Regions from separate parts of the Leptothrix sp. (in: b-proteobacteria) genome, predicted to be linked through region 1. Evidence: predicted binding sites of a transcription regulator. Region 1 holds the regulator's gene; the other holds the start of a gene.

Evidence for each region. Region 1 encodes HrcA, which represses chaperone genes, less so after heat shock. Its sites were predicted from a motif close to TTAGCACTCNNNNNNNNNGAGTGCTAA; they were not measured.
Region 2: groES (co-chaperone GroES) is a predicted target of HrcA. The motif match lies at 4,264-4,290, and genes of this name have one in related genera.

The regions. Positions count from the first base shown of each region.
Region 1 is NZ_CBDFPH010000008.1:799,787-808,593, reverse strand. It holds gene AC5IG3_RS13155 (chemotaxis protein CheB) at 1-509, shown strand, start outside; gene AC5IG3_RS13150 (putative bifunctional diguanylate cyclase/phosphodiesterase) at 515-2,791, shown strand; gene AC5IG3_RS13145 (extracellular catalytic domain type 1 short-chain-length polyhydroxyalkanoate depolymerase) at 2,811-3,833, opposite strand; gene AC5IG3_RS13140 (DUF937 domain-containing protein) at 4,005-5,135, shown strand; tRNA gene AC5IG3_RS13135 (tRNA-Ile) at 5,205-5,281, opposite strand; gene hrcA (heat-inducible transcriptional repressor HrcA) at 5,322-6,353, opposite strand; gene AC5IG3_RS13125 (NAD kinase) at 6,453-7,343, shown strand; gene recN (DNA repair protein RecN) at 7,368-8,807, shown strand, end outside.
Region 2 is NZ_CBDFPH010000001.1:340,702-349,508, forward strand. It holds gene leuS (leucine--tRNA ligase) at 1-2,560, shown strand, start outside; gene AC5IG3_RS01360 (LPS-assembly lipoprotein LptE) at 2,563-3,108, shown strand; gene holA (DNA polymerase III subunit delta) at 3,117-4,211, shown strand; gene groES (co-chaperone GroES) at 4,388-4,678, shown strand; gene groL (chaperonin GroEL) at 4,730-6,376, shown strand; gene AC5IG3_RS01380 (TA system antitoxin ParD family protein) at 6,499-6,861, shown strand; gene AC5IG3_RS01385 (ATPase) at 6,871-7,428, shown strand; gene AC5IG3_RS01390 (pilin) at 7,490-7,972, opposite strand; gene AC5IG3_RS01395 (pilin) at 8,026-8,493, opposite strand; gene AC5IG3_RS01400 (PglL family O-oligosaccharyltransferase) at 8,729-8,807, shown strand, end outside.

The DNA of each region.
Region 1 (8,807 bases):
TGCGTACCGCCAGCGGCACCTGGTATCTGGCGCGCATCCAGCCCTACCGCACGGTGGACAACCTGATCGACGGCGTGGTGCTGACCTTCGCCGACGTGACCGAGCGCGTGCAGGCGCTGGCCGTCCACAAGGCCCGCGACCTGGCCGAAGCGGTGGTCAACACCGTGCGCGAGCCGCTGGTGGTGCTGGACGGCGCCCTGAACACCCTCTCGACCAACACCGCCTTCTGCCAGGCCTTCGGGCTGAAGACACCGCCGCCCACAGGGCAACCGTTCTTCCAGCTCAGCCAACGGCTGTGGGATTTTCCGGCCATGCACGAGTTGCTGGAGACCGTGCTGCCACAGGCGCACAGCTTCGAGCGCAGGCCCCTGACGCACGACTTCCCCGGCCTCGGGCTGCGGCAGTTGCAGATCAGCGCACGCCGCATCGTCGAAAAATCCGGCATCGGCGATCTGGTGCTGCTGGCCATTGAAGACGCGCCCGAAGCCACCCTGCCCAACCCGGCCTGACCCTCATGAAACGCGCGCAGCCCAAGCCCCTGGAATCTGCCCGGCGGCTGCGCGTGCAGGCCGAAAAGCAAGCTGCGCGCCGGCAGCGTACCGCCACCCCGCCATCCCGCCCCGCCAGTGAACTGGCGCACGAACTGGACGTGCACCGCATCGAACTCGAGATGCAGAACGAGGAGCTGCGGCGCACGCAGGCCGCGCTGGAGGCGGCGCGCGACCGCTACCTCGATCTTTATGAAAGCGCCCCGGTGGGCTACTTCACGCTGAGCGCCGACGGCCTCATCACCGAGGCCAACCTGACCTGCGCACAGCTGCTGGGCCAGCTGCGCGCCCAGTTGGTGGGCAGCCGGTTCGAGCGCTATCTGGTGCCGGCCGAGCGTGACCGCTGGTTCAAGCATGCCCGCGCGCTACTGCAGCACGACCGGCACGGCCGCATCGAGCTGGAGGCCTGCAGCCCCGAGGGCCATCGCTTCCACGCCCAGCTGGATGGCCGGCGGGCACGGGAGGGCAACACCCAGGGCAATGGCCCCTGGACCCTGCGCATCACGATCACCGACATCACCGAGCGCCGCCAGCACGAGTCCGAGTTGCGCCTGGCCGCCACCGCCTTCGAAGCCCAGGAAGGCATGATGATCACCGACGCCCGCGGCGTGATCGAGCGCGTCAACAAGGCCTTCACCCAGATCACCGGCTACAGCGCCGACGAGGCCATCGGCCAGACCGCGCATCTGCTGCAGTCAGGCCGGCACAACGCCACGTTCTACGCCGACCTGTGGGAGGTGCTCAGGCGCACCGGCTCCTGGCAGGGCGAGGTGTGGAACCGGCGCAAGACCGGCGAGATCTACGCCGAATGGCTCACCATCACCGCCGTGCAGGACAGCGACGCCACCGTGACGCGCTACGTCGGCACCATGCTCGACATCTCGCAACGCAAGGCGCGCGAGGAAGAGATCGCCCAGCTCGCCTTCTACGACCCGCTGACCGGCCTGCCCAACCGGCGCCTGATGAAGGACCGACTCCACCAGGCCATGGCCATCAGCGCCCGCGCGCACCGCGAAGGCGCGCTGATCTTCATCGACCTCGATCATTTCAAGGACATCAACGACACCCTCGGCCACGACAAGGGCGACCTGCTGCTGCAGCAAGTCGCCCAGCGCCTGAGCGCCTGCGTGCGCGAGGGCGACACCGTCGCCCGCCTGGGCGGCGATGAATTCGTCGTGATGCTGAACGCCGACCTGCGCGACATGCCGGAAGCGGCCGCCTCGCGAGCCAAAAGCGCGGCCGAGAAGATCCTGGCCGCGCTGAGCCAGCCCTACGCCATCGCCGACGAAAACTGCCACAGCAGCGCCAGCATCGGCGTGGCGCTGTTCAGCGGCCACCGCGACACGGTCGACGAACTCCTCAAGCGCGCCGACCTGGCCATGTATCAGGCCAAGTCCGCCGGCCGCAACACGCTGCGCTTCTTCGACGCCACCGTGCAGCAGGCCATGCGCCAGCGCGCCACGCTGGAAGGCGAGCTGCGCCACGCGCTGCAGCAGGGCGAACTGGTGCTGCACTACCAGCCGGTCGTCAACGCCCAGGAACATCTGCTGGGCGCCGAGGCACTGGTGCGCTGGCAGCACCCGCAGCGCGGGCTGCTGGAGCCGCAGGCCTTCATCACCATCGCCGAAGACCGCGGCCTGATCCAGGCTCTCGGCCGCTGGGTGCTGCAGACCGCCTGCACGCAGCTGGCGGCCTGGGCCGGCGACCCGGTGCTGGGGCAGCTGACGCTGTCGGTCAACGTCAGCGCACGCGAGTTGCGCGACCCGCACTTCGTCGAGCAGGTCATCGACGTGCTCGACCGCACCGGCGCCACACCGGCGCGGCTCAAGCTCGAACTGACCGAAAGCATGATGCTCGACAACGTCGAGGACAGCATCGCCAAGATGCAGGCCATCAGGGCACGCGGCGTGGGCTTTGCGCTCGACGACTTCGGCACCGGCTACGCGTCGCTCACCTACCTGCGGCGCCTGCCGCTGGACCAGCTCAAGATCGACCGCTCCTTCGTGCGCGACGTCCCCACCGACGCCCACGACGCCGCCATCGCCCGCACCATCGTCAACCTCGGCAGCCACCTGGGCATGACGGTGGTGGCCGAAGGCGTCGAAACGCCCGACCAGCGCGACCGCCTCGCCGGCTTCGGCTGCCACGTCTTCCAGGGCTACCTGTTCGGCCGACCCGAGCCGGTGACGGAGTTGGTGCGGATGGCGCAGGGGGCACGGCAGGTGCAGAAAGCAGGCCGCTGAACCGCGCCCTGCCCGGTCTTCAGCGCCGGCTGGCCGCCTGAAAGAAGGCCCAGGCCTCCTCGGTGGCGGAAAGCGCCTGTGACGAGGGCGCTTTTCCTCGCCGCGTGACGCCTCCGCCCGGCCAGGAATGGCCGCCCGAGTCGGTCACGCACAGGTCGACGCGAACACCTGCGGCACACCGCGAATGCGTTTCACAGGAAGCCCCGGGCCAGGTCTTGCGCTGGACCTCGGACGCATCGCACCGATTGCGCGTCACCCAGCGGGAAACCGTCTCCGGCACCGAGGTGAAGTCGGTGACCTGGCCCGCGTCACGAAAGGCGTCCGGCCCTGCGCCCCCGCCGAAGAGCACATGCGTGTCATCGCGGGCATGAATGTGCAGCACCGCAAGCGGCCGGGCAGGCCGGCAGTCGCTGACGGCCTCGGTGCCCGCCACCGCCGCCACGGCCTGGAACACGTCAGCCATTTCGCAGGCCAGGCGATAAGCCATCATGGCGCCGTTGGACATGCCGGTGGCGAAGAGGCGCTGGCGGTCCACGCTCACCTGCTGCGCCACACGGTCCAGCAGCAATCGCACGAAACCCACGTCATCCACCTGCTGATCCCGGGCAGCGCCACAGCAGGCCCCGGCATTCCAGGTCGCCAGACGGCCGCCGGGAAACTTGCTGTAGCCCCCGGGAAAGACCACGGCGAAGCCTTCTTCATCGGCCTTGGAAATCCAGCCATAACGGCTGTCATCGGCCATGTATTGCGCGCTGCCACCGCCGCCGTGAAACGCAAACACGACCGGCACGGCACGAGCCGCGTCGTAACGGGGCGGCAGGTGGACCAGCGCGTGCCGCCGGTGGCCCGCGAACGAGACATCCAGCGCATGCGTGCCCGGACCCAGCGCGGGGGCGCTCACCTCCGCATTCGCCCGGCGCGTCTCCACGCGCTGCTTCCAACGCTCCCGCAGCGTTCCTGAAGCAGCCTCCTGGGCCGACAAGGGTGGGGCTGCCAGCAAGGCCAACCCGAGCGCGACCAGCCACCGGGGAAAAGTGTTCATGACAGGGATTGACGGAGTCCGGATACCGGCGGATTCGACCATGAATGCCCTGGCGCGAATCTCCCGCCCATTGACTCCGCGCAACAGCCCTCGCGCCTGCCGCTGAAGAATTCCTGGTCGCCCGATCGGCGGCAACGCCCTCCGCCCCGCACCAGGAAAAAGGACACCGGCATGAACATCAATTTGCTCTCTCTGGCCCAACAAGCATTGGGGGATGACTTCTCGAAGCTGGCCGGGTCATTTCTGGGCGAATCCCCCGGCGCCACCCAGTCCGCCCTGACCGCGCTGCTGCCGGCCGTGCTCGGCAGCATCGCCCAGAAGGGGGCGACGCCGCAGGGCGCGTCGGGGCTGATGTCGCTCATCAACGGGGCCCCTCTCGACACCCGCTCGCTCGGCGACCTCGCCGGGCTGCTGGGCGGCGGCGGTCAGGGCATGAGCGCCCTGCTGGCGGCGGGCAGCGGCAGCCTGGTGCCGGCCCTGCTCGGCGACAAGGGCGGTGCGCTCGCCAGCATGCTGTCATCGATGAGTGGCATCAAGGACTCGTCGGCCACCCGGCTGCTGGGCATGGTGGTGCCGCTGGCACTGACCTTCCTGAAGAAGTTCATCGGCGACAAGGGCCTCGACGCCAACGCGCTTTCCGCGCTGCTGGCCAGCCAGGGGCCCCAATTGCAAGGCGCCCTCGACAGCCGCATGAGCGGCGCACTGGGCTTTGCAAGCCCTGCAGCCTTCCTGGGCGGACTGGGCAGCCAGGCGCCCGAGGCCGCCAGACGCGCCGGCACAGCCGTAGCAGGCGGCGCGACTGCCGCCACGAGCGCAGCGACGGCCGCCACCAAATCCAGCATGGCGCGCTGGCTGCCCTGGGTGATCGGTGCGGGCGTGCTGGTGCTGTTGTGGGGCCTGCTGACCAACCGGTGGACCTCTCAGCCCGCCAGCACACCCGTCCTTTCAGCCCCTGCCACCGCACCGGCACCAGCCGCCGTCGCGCCAGCGTTGCTGGGCAAGATCTACTTCGACCTCGGCGCCGCCACGGTCAGCCCGGATGAGCGCACCAAGATCGACACCCTGGCCGCCCTGCTCCAGCAGGACAACACCCGGGTCACGATCACGGGCTACACCGACCCGACCGGCGACAAGGCCCAGAACGAAGCCCTCGCCAAGGCCCGCGCCCTGGCCGTCAGGGACGCCCTGAAAGCCGCCGGCATGGCCGAAACCCGCATCGAGATGAAGCCACCCGTCTTCGTGGAACTCGGCGGCCCGGAAGGGGCCGCCGAGGCGCGGCGGGTGGAGGTCAGCAGGCAGTGAGGGGGCCTGCAGGCCTGCCAAAAACAACAAAGCCTCGTCCAAAGAACGAGGCCGAGTGCTTGATTTGATTGGTAGGCCGTGTTGGACTTGAACCAACGACCAAAGGATTATGAGTCCTCTGCTCTAACCAACTGAGCTAACGGCCCTCAGGATCGACGCGCATTGTAGGTGGGCGAGTGGCGCGTTTTACGGCTTCTGGCTCAGGGCGTTGCCGACCAGGCGGGAGGTGATGTCAACGATCTGGATCATGCGGTCGTAGGCCATGCGGGTCGGGCCGATGACGCCCAGGGTGCCCACCACCTGGCCGTCGACTTCGTAGGGGGCCGAGACAACGGAGAGTTCTTCGATCGGCACGACGCCGCTTTCGCCGCCGATGTAGATGCGCACGCCTTCGGCGCGGCTGGAGCCGTCGAGCAGGCGCAGCAACTGGGTCTTCTGCTCGAACAGGTCGAACATCTTGCGCAGCGAGCCGAGGTCGCCGCCGAAGTCCTGCACGCCGAGCAGGTTGCGCTCGCCACTGACGATGACTTGTTCGGATTCTTCGGTGGCGACTTCGCTGCCGGCCTGTACTGCGGCCTGCATGAGCACGCCGATGTCGCCGCGCAGCGCGTCGACTTCGGTCTTGAGGCGCTCGCGCACGGCCTCGATGCTGAGGCCGGCGTAGTGGGCGTTGAGATAGTTGCTGGCCTCGATCAGCTGGCTCTGGGTGTAGTCGTGCGCGCTGTAGAGCACGCGGTTCTGCACGTCGCCATCGGGCGCGACCAGGATGAGCAGCACGCGGCGGTCGCCCAGGCGCAGGAACTCGATGTGGTGGAAGACGCCGGCCTTCTTGGGCGCGGTGATCACGCCGACGAACTGGCTCAGGCTGGAGAGCATCTGCGCGGCCTGGGCGATCACGCGCTTGGGCTGGTCGGGCATCAGCTGCTCGCGCAGCGAGTGGCCGCCGGCTTCCGCGGACTGCAGCGCCAACGGGCGGGCGGTGAGCATGCTGTCGACGAACAGGCGGTAGCCGCGCGCGGTGGGAATGCGACCGGCGCTGGTGTGCGGGCTGGCGATCAGGCCGAGCTCTTCCAGGTCGGACATCACGTTGCGGATGGTGGCGGGCGAGAGCTCCAGCCCGGCCGTCTTGGACAGCGTGCGCGAACCCACGGGCTGGCCGTCGGCGATATATCGCTCGACCAGGGTTTTGAGCAGCATCTTGGCGCGGTCATCCAGCATGGGCCGATTTTAGGTGGACGCTGCCGGCGCCCGAATCCCGGCCGATCGGGCGTGAATTGCGCCACGGTTGCGCCATATCGCTGTGGTGTAATTTCCTGCATGACCAGCCGTTTCCGCCACGCGGCGCTGGTGGGCAAATACCAGGCCCACGGCATGCGCCCGCTTCTAGAAGACATCGCCCACGTGCTGACGCGCCGCGGGCTGGAGGTGTCGGTGGAGGCCACCACCGCCTTGAACACCGGCATCACCGGCTACCCGGCACTGGAGGCCGATGAGCTGGGCCGCCAGTGCGACATCGCCATCGTGGTGGGCGGTGACGGCACCATGCTCGGCATTGCGCGCGACCTGGCCCGCTACGGCGTGCCGATGGTGGGCATCAACCAGGGCCGGCTGGGTTTCATCACCGATGTGCCGGTCGACGCCATGGCGCGCACGCTGAACGCGGTGCTGACGGGCGACTACGAGGAAGAACACCGCGCCATGCTCGAAGGCCGCGTGCTGCGCGACGGCGAGAGCATCTTCGAGGCCGTGGCCATGAACGACGTGGTGCTGCGCAGCGGTGCGACCGCGATGGTGGAGCTGCGGGTCGAGGTCGATGGCCAGTTCGTCGGCAACTTCCGCGCCGACGGGCTGATCCTGGCCTCGCCCACCGGCTCGACCGCGTACGCGCTGTCGGCGGGCGGGCCGATCCTGCACCCGGGCGTGGCCGGCCTGCTGATGGTGCCGATTGCGCCGCACATGCTCTCGAACCGGCCGATCGTGCTGCCGGACTCGGGCGAGGTCAGCATCCGCGTCGTCTCCGGGCGCGAGCCGGTGGTCAACTTCGACATGCAGTCGTTTGCCAGCCTGGTGCATGGCGACTGCATCAGCGTGCGGCGCTCGGCGCACCGGGTGCGCTTTTTGCACCCGCCCGGCTGGAACTACTACGCCACGCTGCGGCGCAAGCTGCACTGGAATGAAGGCGCGGTGTCCGGTGACAGCCCGTCCTGAAATCAGCCCTGAATCCTGTGAGCCATGCTGAAACGACTCTCGCTGCGTGACTTCGTCATCGTGACCACGCTCGAAGTGGAACTCGATGCCGGCTTCACCGTCCTGACCGGTGAGACCGGCGCGGGCAAATCGATCCTGATCGACGCGCTGCAACTCGCGCTCGGCGGCCGGGGCGATGCCGGCGTGGTGCGCGAAGGCGCCGCCCGCGCCGAAATCAGCGCCGAATTCGACGCCCTGCCGCCCAGCTTTCCCGCCTGGCTCGACGAGGCCGGCTTTGCGCCCAACGACACCCTGCTGCTGCGCCGCACCGTTGACGCGCAGGGCAAGAGCCGCGCCTGGATCAACGGCAGCAGCGCCACCATGGCGCAGGTCAAGGAGCTGGGCGAGCAGCTGGTCGACATCCACGGCCAGCACGCCTGGCAGAGCCTGACGCGGCCGGCCTCGGTGCGTGCGCTGCTCGACGCCTACGCCGGCCTGGACACCAGCGCGCTGGCGCAGGCCTGGGGCGCCTGGCGCGAACGACAGGCGCAGCTGGTGGCGGCGCAGCAGCGCGGCGGCGAGCTGGAGCGCGAACGCGAACGGCTGGCCTGGCAGATCGGCGAGCTGGCCAAGCTCACGCCCGGCGAGCACGAATGGCCCGAACTCAACGCCGAGCACCAGCGGCTGGCGCACGCACAAGCCATCATCGATGCCAGCCAGCAGGCGCTCGATGCGCTGAGCGAGGCCGAAATCAGCGCCAGCGGTCTGACCGACCACGCCATTGCCGCGCTGGGTGCCGTTGCCAGTTTTGATCCGACGCTGGCCGGCGTGCTGGAAGTGCTGCAAAGCGCCCAGGCGCAGCTGGCCGACGCAGCCCACAGCCTGAACGCCGGCCTGCGCCGCACGGAGCTGGAGCCCGAGCGGCTGGCCGAACTCGACCAGCGCCTGTCGGCCTGGATGAGCCTGGCGCGCCGCTACCGCCGCCAGCCCGAAGACCTGCCGGCGACGCTGGCGGGCTGGAAAGAAGAGTTGCGCGCGCTTGACGCGGCCACCGACCTCGACAGCCTGCACGCTGCCGCCCACGCCGCGCTGCAGACCTTCGAGCACGAGGCCGCGCAGGTCAGCGCCGCGCGCCAGGCTGCTGCGCCGCAACTGGCGCTGGCCGTGACGGCGGCGATGCAGCAGCTCGGCATGGCCGGCGGGCGTTTCGAGATCGCGCTCGAACCTGTGGCCGAGCCGCAGGCGCACGGGCGCGAATCGGCTGAATTCCTGGTTGCCGGCCACGCCGGCAGCACGCCGCGCCCGCTGGGCAAGGTGGCGTCGGGCGGCGAGCTGTCGCGCATTGCGCTCGCCATTGCCGTGACGACCAGCCAGGTGCGGCTGGCGCAGGGTGCGGCCAGCGGCACGCTGATCTTCGACGAGGTCGATTCCGGTGTCGGCGGCGCAGTGGCCGAAACCGTCGGCCGGCTGATGCAGCGCCTGGGT
Region 2 (8,807 bases), on a different contig from region 1:
GGACAAGAGCCGCCCCAAGTTCTACGCCTGCTCGATGCTGCCTTACCCCAGCGGCAAGCTGCACATGGGCCATGTGCGCAACTACACCATCAACGACATGCTGACGCGTCAGCTGCGCATGAAGGGCTACAACGTCCTGATGCCGATGGGCTGGGACGCCTTCGGCCTGCCGGCCGAGAACGCCGCGCTGAAGAACGCCGTGCCGCCGGAGAAGTGGACGCGCGAAAACATCGCCTACATGAAGACCCAGATGCAGGCCATGGGTCTGGCGATCGACTGGTCGCGCGAGGTTGCCACCTGCGATCCCGATTACTACAAATGGAACCAGTGGCTGTTCCTGAAGATGCTCGAAGCCGGCATCGCCGAGCGCCGCACGCAGGTCGTCAACTGGGATCCGGTCGACCAGACCGTGCTGGCCAATGAGCAGGTGATCGACGGCCGCGGCTGGCGCTCTGGCGCGCTGGTCGAGAAGCGCGAGATCCCGGGCTATTACCTGAACATCGTGCAGTACGCCGACGAGCTGCTGGGCGCGGTGGCCGATCCGCAGGACCCGAACTACCTGTCCGGCTGGCCCGAGCGCGTGCGCCTGATGCAGGAAAACTGGATCGGCAAGAGCGAGGGCGTGCGCTTCGCCTTCCCGCATGAAATCGTGGGCGCTGACGGTGCGCTGATCCAGGGCGGCCGGCTCTACGTCTTCACGACCCGCGCCGACACGATCATGGGCGTGACCTTCTGCGCCGTGGCGCCGGAGCATCCGCTGGCCGCACACGCGGCGGCGACGAACCCCGCGCTGGCCGCCTTCATCGCCGAATGCGCGCAGGGCGGCACGACCGAAGCCGAACTCGCCACGCAGGAAAAGAAGGGCATGCCCACCGGGCTGTTCGTCACCCACCCGCTGACCGGCGTCCAGGTCGAGGTCTGGGTCGGCAACTACGTGCTGATGAGCTACGGCGACGGCGCCGTGATGGGCGTGCCGGCGCATGACGAGCGCGACTTCGCGTTCGCCAAGAAGTACGGCATCGAGATCAAGCAAGTCGTGAAGGCGGGCGACGAGGTGTTCTCGCTCGATGCCTGGGCCGACTGGTACGGCGACAAGCAGCGCGCCGTCTGCGTCAACTCGGGCGAACTGGACGGGCTCCCGTACAAGGAGGCCGTCTCCAAGGTCGCCGAACTCGTCGGCGCCAAGGGCCTCGGCGAGAAGAAGACCACCTGGCGCCTGCGCGACTGGGGCATCAGCCGCCAGCGCTACTGGGGCACGCCGATTCCGATCATCCATTGCGACGATTGCGGCTCCGTGCCGGTGCCGGAAGCTGATCTGCCGGTCGTGCTGCCCATCGACTGCGTGCCGGACGGCTCAGGTAACCCGCTCAAGAAGCGCACCGACTTCCTGAATGTCGCCTGCCCCTGCTGCGGCAAGCCTGCGCAGCGCGAGACCGACACGATGGACACCTTCGTCGATTCGTCGTGGTACTTCATGCGCTACTGCGACGCGCAGAACAGCGACGCGATGGTCGCCGGCGGCACCGACTACTGGATGCCGATGGACCAGTACATCGGCGGCATCGAGCACGCCATCCTGCACCTGCTGTACGCGCGCTTCTGGACCAAGGTCATGCGCGACCTGAAGCTGGTCAAGATCAACGAGCCCTTCACCAAGCTGCTGACGCAGGGCATGGTGCTCAAGGGCGCGTTTTTCCGCAAGCCCGAGGGCGGCGGCAAGAGCTACTTCTGGGAGCACGAGGTCAACGTGCTCACCAACGAGCACGGCGTGACCATCGGCGGCACGCTCAAGGCCGACGGCCTGCCGCTTGAATATGAGATGACGACGATGTCGAAGTCCAAGAGCAACGGCGTCGACCCGCAGGAACTCATCAACCAGTACGGCGCCGACACGGCCCGCCTGTTCGTGATGTTCGCGTCGCCGCCCGAGCAGACGCTGGAGTGGAACGACGCCGGCGTGGAGGGTGCACACCGCTTCATCAAGCGCGTGTGGGGCTTCGGCGCCAAGAACGAGGCGCTGCTCAAGGGCGCGGCTGACGTGGCAGGCGAGTTGCCGGCCGCTGCCAAGGCGCTGCGCCGCGAGGTGCACCTGGTGCTCAAGCAGATCAGCTTCGACTTCGAGCGCATGCAGTACAACACCGTGGTGTCGGGCGCGATGAAGCTGCTCAACGCGCTGGAGAGCTACAGGCACGAAGGCGATGCGGCTTCTGCTGCGGTGCTGCGCGAAGGCTATTCGGTGCTGCTGCGCGGCCTCTATCCGGCCTGCCCGCACCTGACCTGGAAGCTCTGGCACGACCTCGGCTACGCCGCCCAGCAGGGCGACCTGCTCGACGCACCGTGGCCGCAGGTGGTGGAAGCCGCGCTGGTGCAGGACGAGCTGGAGCTGGTGCTGCAGGTCAACGGCAAGACGCGCGGCTCGATCAAGGTGCCGGCCAGCGCCGACAAGGCCGCCATCGAAGCGGTGGCGGCCGCCAGCGCCGAGGTGGCCAAGTTCGCCGATGGCAAGCCGCCCAAGAAGATCATCGTCGTGCCGGGCCGGCTGGTGAACGTGGTCGTCTGAGCATGCAGCGCCGCAGCCTGATCACTTCTGCGTTGGGCGCGGTCGCTCTGGGCGTTTCAACGCTGGCGGGCTGCGGCTTCCAGCTGCGCCGCCCGCCCGAGCTGCAGCTCAAGCGCATCTACCTCGGTGGCTTCGACCGCTATTCGGTGCTGGCCGATGAGCTGCGCAGCCAGCTGCGTGCCAGCCCCGGCGTGGTGCTGACCGAGGCCGCGAGCCAGTCCGACCTGGTCTTGCGCGCGCTGGCCGACGTGCAGGAACAGGTTGCCGCCGCCTCCACCGCTGCGGGTCTGGTGACGGAAATGACGCTGCGCACCCGCTTCACTTTCGAAGTACGCAATGCCGGCGGCCAGCTGCTGATTGCGGCCAGCACGCTCAGTCTGAGCCGCGACATGAGCTATTCCGAAACGCGCGCGCTGGCCAAGGAGCAGGAAGCGCAGCTGATGTTCCGCGCCATGCAGCGCGACATTGCCAATCAGGTGCTGCGGCGTCTGGCGGCGTTGCCGGCGGTTCAGTCGGCCGTGTCGGCGGCCTCGGCAGCCTCGCGCTGAAGCGGCCGATGCAGATCCGCGCCGACCAACTCGCCGCCGCGCTGCAGCGTGGCCTGCGCCCGCTCTACGTCATCTACGGCGACGAGCCGCTGCTGGCGCAGGAGGCGGCCGACGCGGTGCGCGCCGCTGCCCGTGCTGCCGGCCACGCCGAGCGCAGCGTGCACACGGTGGCGGGCGCGCACTTCGACTGGTCGGGTCTGCTGGGCGAGGCCAGCGCGCTGAGCCTGTTTGCCGACAAGCGGCTGATCGAGATCCGCATTCCCGGCGGCAAGCCGGGCAAGGACGGTTCGGAGGCGCTGCAGCGCTACGTCGAGACGCTGGGCGACGACACCGTCACGCTGATCCTGCTGCCGCGGCTCGACCGCACCCAGCAGGGCAGCGCCTGGTTCACGGCGCTGGATGGCGCGGGTGTGAGCGTGCGGGTCGACCCGGTCGAGCGCCGCGCGCTGCCGCAGTGGCTGGCGCAGCGGCTGACGCAGCACGGCCTGCGCGTGCAGGACGGCGAGGCCGGGCAGCGCACGCTGGCGTTCTTTGCCGACCGCATCGAGGGCAATTTGCTGGCCGCGCATCAGGAAATCAGCAAGCTGGCGCTGCTGCATCCGCCGGGTGAGCTGAGCTTCGAGCAGGTCGAGTCGGCGGTGCTGAACGTGGCGCGCTATGACGTCTTCAAGCTCGGCGAGGCGGTGCTGGCCGCTCAGGTGAGCCGCGCGCTGCGCATGCTCGAAGGCCTGCGCGCCGAGGGCGAGGCCGCCGTGCTGGTGCACTGGACGCTGACCGAAGACCTGCGCGCGCTGCGCCGCGTGCAGCAGGCGCTGCAGCAGGGCCGGCCGATGGCGATGGCGCTGCGCGAGGCGCGCGTCTGGGGCCTGAAGGAAAAACTCTTCGAGCGTGTACTGCCGCAATTGGATGCCGCCGCGCTCGAGGCGCTGTTGCGCGACGCGCAGGTGTGCGACGGCATCGTCAAGGGCCTGCGCCACGAAGCCTGGCCGGGCGACGCCTGGCAGGCGCTGCAGCGGCTGATGCTGCAGGTGATGGAGGCGGTGGCCACGGCCACCACGCGGCGCGGCGGCACCTTGCCACCCCCGCTGGCCCTGCGCGCCTGATTGATCCGGCCCCCCTTGAAATGACGCGGACCGTTCCTATAATCTGTATTCGTTAGCACTCGCCTCAGGTGAGTGCTAGTGATTCCGGCCCGCCGGAATCGTGAATCAGAACAAGCGCTCGGATCCACCGGGCGTTTCGCCGACTCAAGCTCAACCCCTTCGTTAGGAGATGCCCCATGAAGCTTCGCCCCCTGCACGACCGCGTGATCGTCAAACGCCTCGAACAAGAAACCAAGACCGCCTCGGGCATCGTGATCCCCGACAACGCCGCCGAGAAGCCTGATCAGGGCGAAGTGCTGGCCGTCGGTCCTGGCAAGCGCAACGACAAGGGCGACTTCGTGGCCCTGAACGTGGCTGTGGGCGATCGCGTGCTGTTCGGCAAGTACAGCGGCCAGACCGTCAAGGTCGACGGCGACGAACTGCTCGTGATGCGCGAAGAAGACCTCTTCGCCGTGGTTTCGAAGTAATTCTTCGGCCACACCGCACACCCCACTGAACTGAATCCGGAGTCATACAACATGGCAGCAAAAGACGTTATTTTTGGCGCAGACGCGCGTCATCGCATGATCGAAGGCGTGAACATCCTGGCCAACGCGGTCAAGGTCACCCTGGGCCCCAAGGGTCGCAACGTGGTGCTTGAGCGCTCGTTCGGCGCCCCGACCGTGACCAAGGACGGTGTGTCCGTGGCCAAGGAAATCGAACTCAAGGACAAGCTGCAGAACATGGGCGCGCAGATGGTCAAGGAAGTCGCTTCCAAGACCTCTGACAACGCTGGCGACGGCACCACCACCGCCACCGTGCTGGCACAAGCCATCGTGCGCGAAGGCATGAAGTACGTGGCCGCCGGCATGAACCCGATGGACCTCAAGCGCGGCATCGACAAGGCGGTCACCGCCCTGGTCGCCCAGCTCAAGGCGGCTTCGAAGGCCACCACGACCACCAAGGAAATCAGCCAGGTCGGTTCGATCTCGGCCAACTCCGATGAGTCGATCGGCGAAATCATCGCCAAGGCGATGGACAAGGTCGGCAAGGAAGGCGTGATCACCGTTGAAGACGGCAAGTCGCTCGACAACGAGCTCGACATCGTCGAAGGCATGCAGTTCGACCGCGGCTACCTGTCGCCGTACTTCATCAACAACCCCGAAAAGCAATCCGCGATTCTGGACAACCCCTTCGTGCTGCTGTACGACAAGAAGGTGTCCAACATCCGTGACCTGCTGCCGACGCTGGAGCAAGTCGCCAAGGCCGGCCGCCCGCTGCTGATCGTGGCTGAAGACGTCGACGGCGAAGCGCTGGCGACGCTGGTGGTCAACACCATCCGCGGCATCCTGAAGGTCGTGGCCGTCAAGGCACCGGGCTTCGGCGACCGCCGCAAGGCCATGCTGGAAGACATCGCCATCCTGACGGGCGGCAAGGTCATTGCTGAAGAAGTCGGCATGGCGCTCGACAAGGTGACGCTGGCCGACCTCGGCCAAGCCAAGCGCATCGAAGTGGGCAAGGAAAACACCATCATCATCGACGGTGCCGGCTCCGAAAGCGACATCCAGGCGCGCGTCAAGCAGATCCGCATCCAGATCGAAGAAGCTTCGAGCGACTACGACCGCGAGAAGCTGCAAGAGCGCGTGGCCAAGCTGGCCGGCGGTGTGGCCGTCATCAAGGTCGGTGCTGCCACCGAAGTCGAGATGAAGGAAAAGAAGGCTCGCGTGGAAGACGCGCTGCACGCGACCCGTGCTGCCGTTGAAGAAGGCATCGTCGCTGGCGGCGGCGTGGCTCTGCTGCGTGCCCGCCAAGCGGCTGGCACCATCAAGGGCGACAACGCTGACCAGGACGCCGGCATCAAGCTGGTGCTCAAGGCCATCGAAGCGCCGCTGCGCGAGATCGTCGCCAACGCCGGTGGCGAGCCGAGCGTGGTCGTGAACGCGATCCTGGCCGGTTCGGGCAACTACGGCTTCAACGCCGCCAACGACACCTACGGCGACATGATCGAAATGGGCATCCTGGACCCGACCAAGGTGACGCGCACTGCACTGCAGAACGCCGCTTCGGTCTCCAGCTTGATGCTGACGACCGAGTGCATGGTTGCTGAGGCCCCCAAGGACGATGCACCGGGCGGCATGCCTGGCGGCATGGGTGACATGGGCGGCATGGGCGGCATGGGCATGTAATGCCCATGAGCTGAGCCTTCGGGCTCGGCGTCTGTCAGTCAAGAGGGGCCGCAGCGATGCGGCCCTTTTTTGTGGCTGGATCAATTGCTGTAGCATCGTGCTACACGCTTTTGGAGTTCGTCATGCCTGCTGCCGCTGCCCCGATTCGTCTTGATCGAGAACTCGATGCCTCCGCCCGCGAGGTCGCCCGGCTGATGAGTCGCAGCGTCGCCGAGCAAGTCAGCCACTGGGCGCGGCTGGGCCGGGAACTGGAGCGCAGTCCGGCCGTTTCCGTTGTTCAGGTCAAAGCGGTGCTTGCGGGCGCAGCCAGCTATGACCAGTTGCCCGCCGCAGCGCAGGCGGTGGTCCGCGCAGAGTGGCAGGAGCATCTTGATGCGGCGTTGGGTGAACTGGACTTTTCAGCCACTTTTGCGGCAGAAGGCCATCACTACGCTGAACTGGATGAGCACGGCCAGTTGCGGATCGTGAACTCGGGTGACCGCTGAGCCTCCCCGATGCCGGTACTCCACCTGCTGGTCGGCCCGAATGGATCGGGAAAAACGACGTTTTTCGAGCGAGTCCTCTCGCCCACCACGCACCTGCCGTTCATCAACGCTGATGTGCTGGCCCGCCAGCGTTGGCCCGGTGATGAAGAGTCGCACGGCCATGATGCCGCTGCGCTGGCGCAGCAGGCGCGTGATGTAGCCATCGCGCAAGGCATCTCGTTCGTGGCCGCGACTGTGTTCTCGCACCCCTCCAAGCTTGCGTTGGTGGCTCAGGCGCAGGCGGCGTCTTACCTTGTGACGCTGCATGTGATGCTCGTGCCGCTGGCCCTGTCTCTGGCCCGGGTTCAACTCCGGCATCAGCAGGGCGGGCACTCGGTGCCGTCCGACAAGGTGCGTGAGCGGTACGCGCGTCTGTGGGCGCTCGTCGCGCAGGCCATCACCTTGGCCGATACGGCCACCGTGTACGACAACAGCAGTGCCCGTCACCCGTATCGCTGCGCGGCCCGCTACGAGCAAGGGCGCTTGCTGGGGGTGGCGCAGTTTCCGCCCTGGTCGCCGCTGAAATAGCGTGGATGAAATGAAAGAAGGCGCCTGAGGCGCCTTCTGCTTGTGCGGGAACTAGGCCTGATCAACCGCGGCAGGAGCCGGGGAGGTACTTCGCGGGGATGGTGGTTACAGCGGTGCTCGTGCCGATGGCAGCGGTATTGCCGCACTTCCATTGAGCAACTGAACTGCCGAAGGTCGGCAGGCCCGTGCCTGCAGCGTTGGTCGGGACGAGCGACAGCGTCTTGGCGTCGATCGTGGTGTCGCCCGTGTTCTGGGCGGTGACCGTGATACCGCCGGCGGCGTCGGTGGCGATCGACGCGACGTACTTCGACGTCGACGCGGTGGACTCGCAGCCCCAGCCGCCGGCAGCGGGTGCCGTCGTTGCGGATTGGTAGACCTCCGTTACCGTGGTGCGGCAAGCCGAGGCCGCCAAGATCAGTTCGCTGAGCTTGGCACGCTTGGTGTAGTCCTGATAGGCAGGCAGAGCTACGGCGGCCAAGATACCAATGATCGCTACGACGATCATCAATTCGATCAGGGTAAAGCCACGTTGGATGGATTTCATGGTGAAGCTCGGTGAGGGAAGATTTGAAGAGGAGCCGTCAGGAGGCCCAGGTTTTAACCGCGGCAAGAGCCGGGAAGATACTTTGCGGCAATGGTTGTGCCGTCTGTAGATGATCCGCAGATCCACTTCGCCACTACACCACCAGCGGCAACTGCCGCATCGCTGGCGTCCAAAGGCTTCAGTGTGAGTACGCCGCCTGCGGTTCCATCGGCTTTGTTGTTGATGTTTTGACTGGTCACCTGGATGAGGCCGGCGGCCGTCGTTTCAATTTTGGCTACGTACTTCGATGTAGATGCTGTCGCTTCGCAACCCCATGCGTTGGCGCCTGGCAGAGTCGTCGCGGTTTGCACCGCTTCCGTGATCGTTGTGCGGCAAGCCGATGCGGCCAAGATGACCTCGGAGGTTTTCGCCCGCACCGTGTAATCCTGATACGCCGGCAACGCCACGGCGGCCAGGATGCCGATGATCGCTACGACGATCATTAATTCGATCAGGGTAAAACCTTGCTGTACACGCTTCATGACGAACTCCTTGGGTCAAGCTGGAAAGACTGGTGAACCTATCTCAGCAGCTTGCATGCCAGCCCGGCCGCTTGATATCACTCAACCACGGGAGTGAAATGATCACTTGAGGCATCTTTTCCTGTCGAAGCGTGCATGAAGCGATGAACAAGGTGACGGTTTTGGTCACTTGCCGACCGATGCCGTCGGTCCGAGGCCAGCCACTATGATGGCGTCCGCCCTTGAAGCCCGTGCCATGAACCCCTTGTCCGTCGGATTGATCCTTCCTGCCTTGCTGGCCGTCACGGTACCGCTGTTGCTGGCGCCCAGCGTGT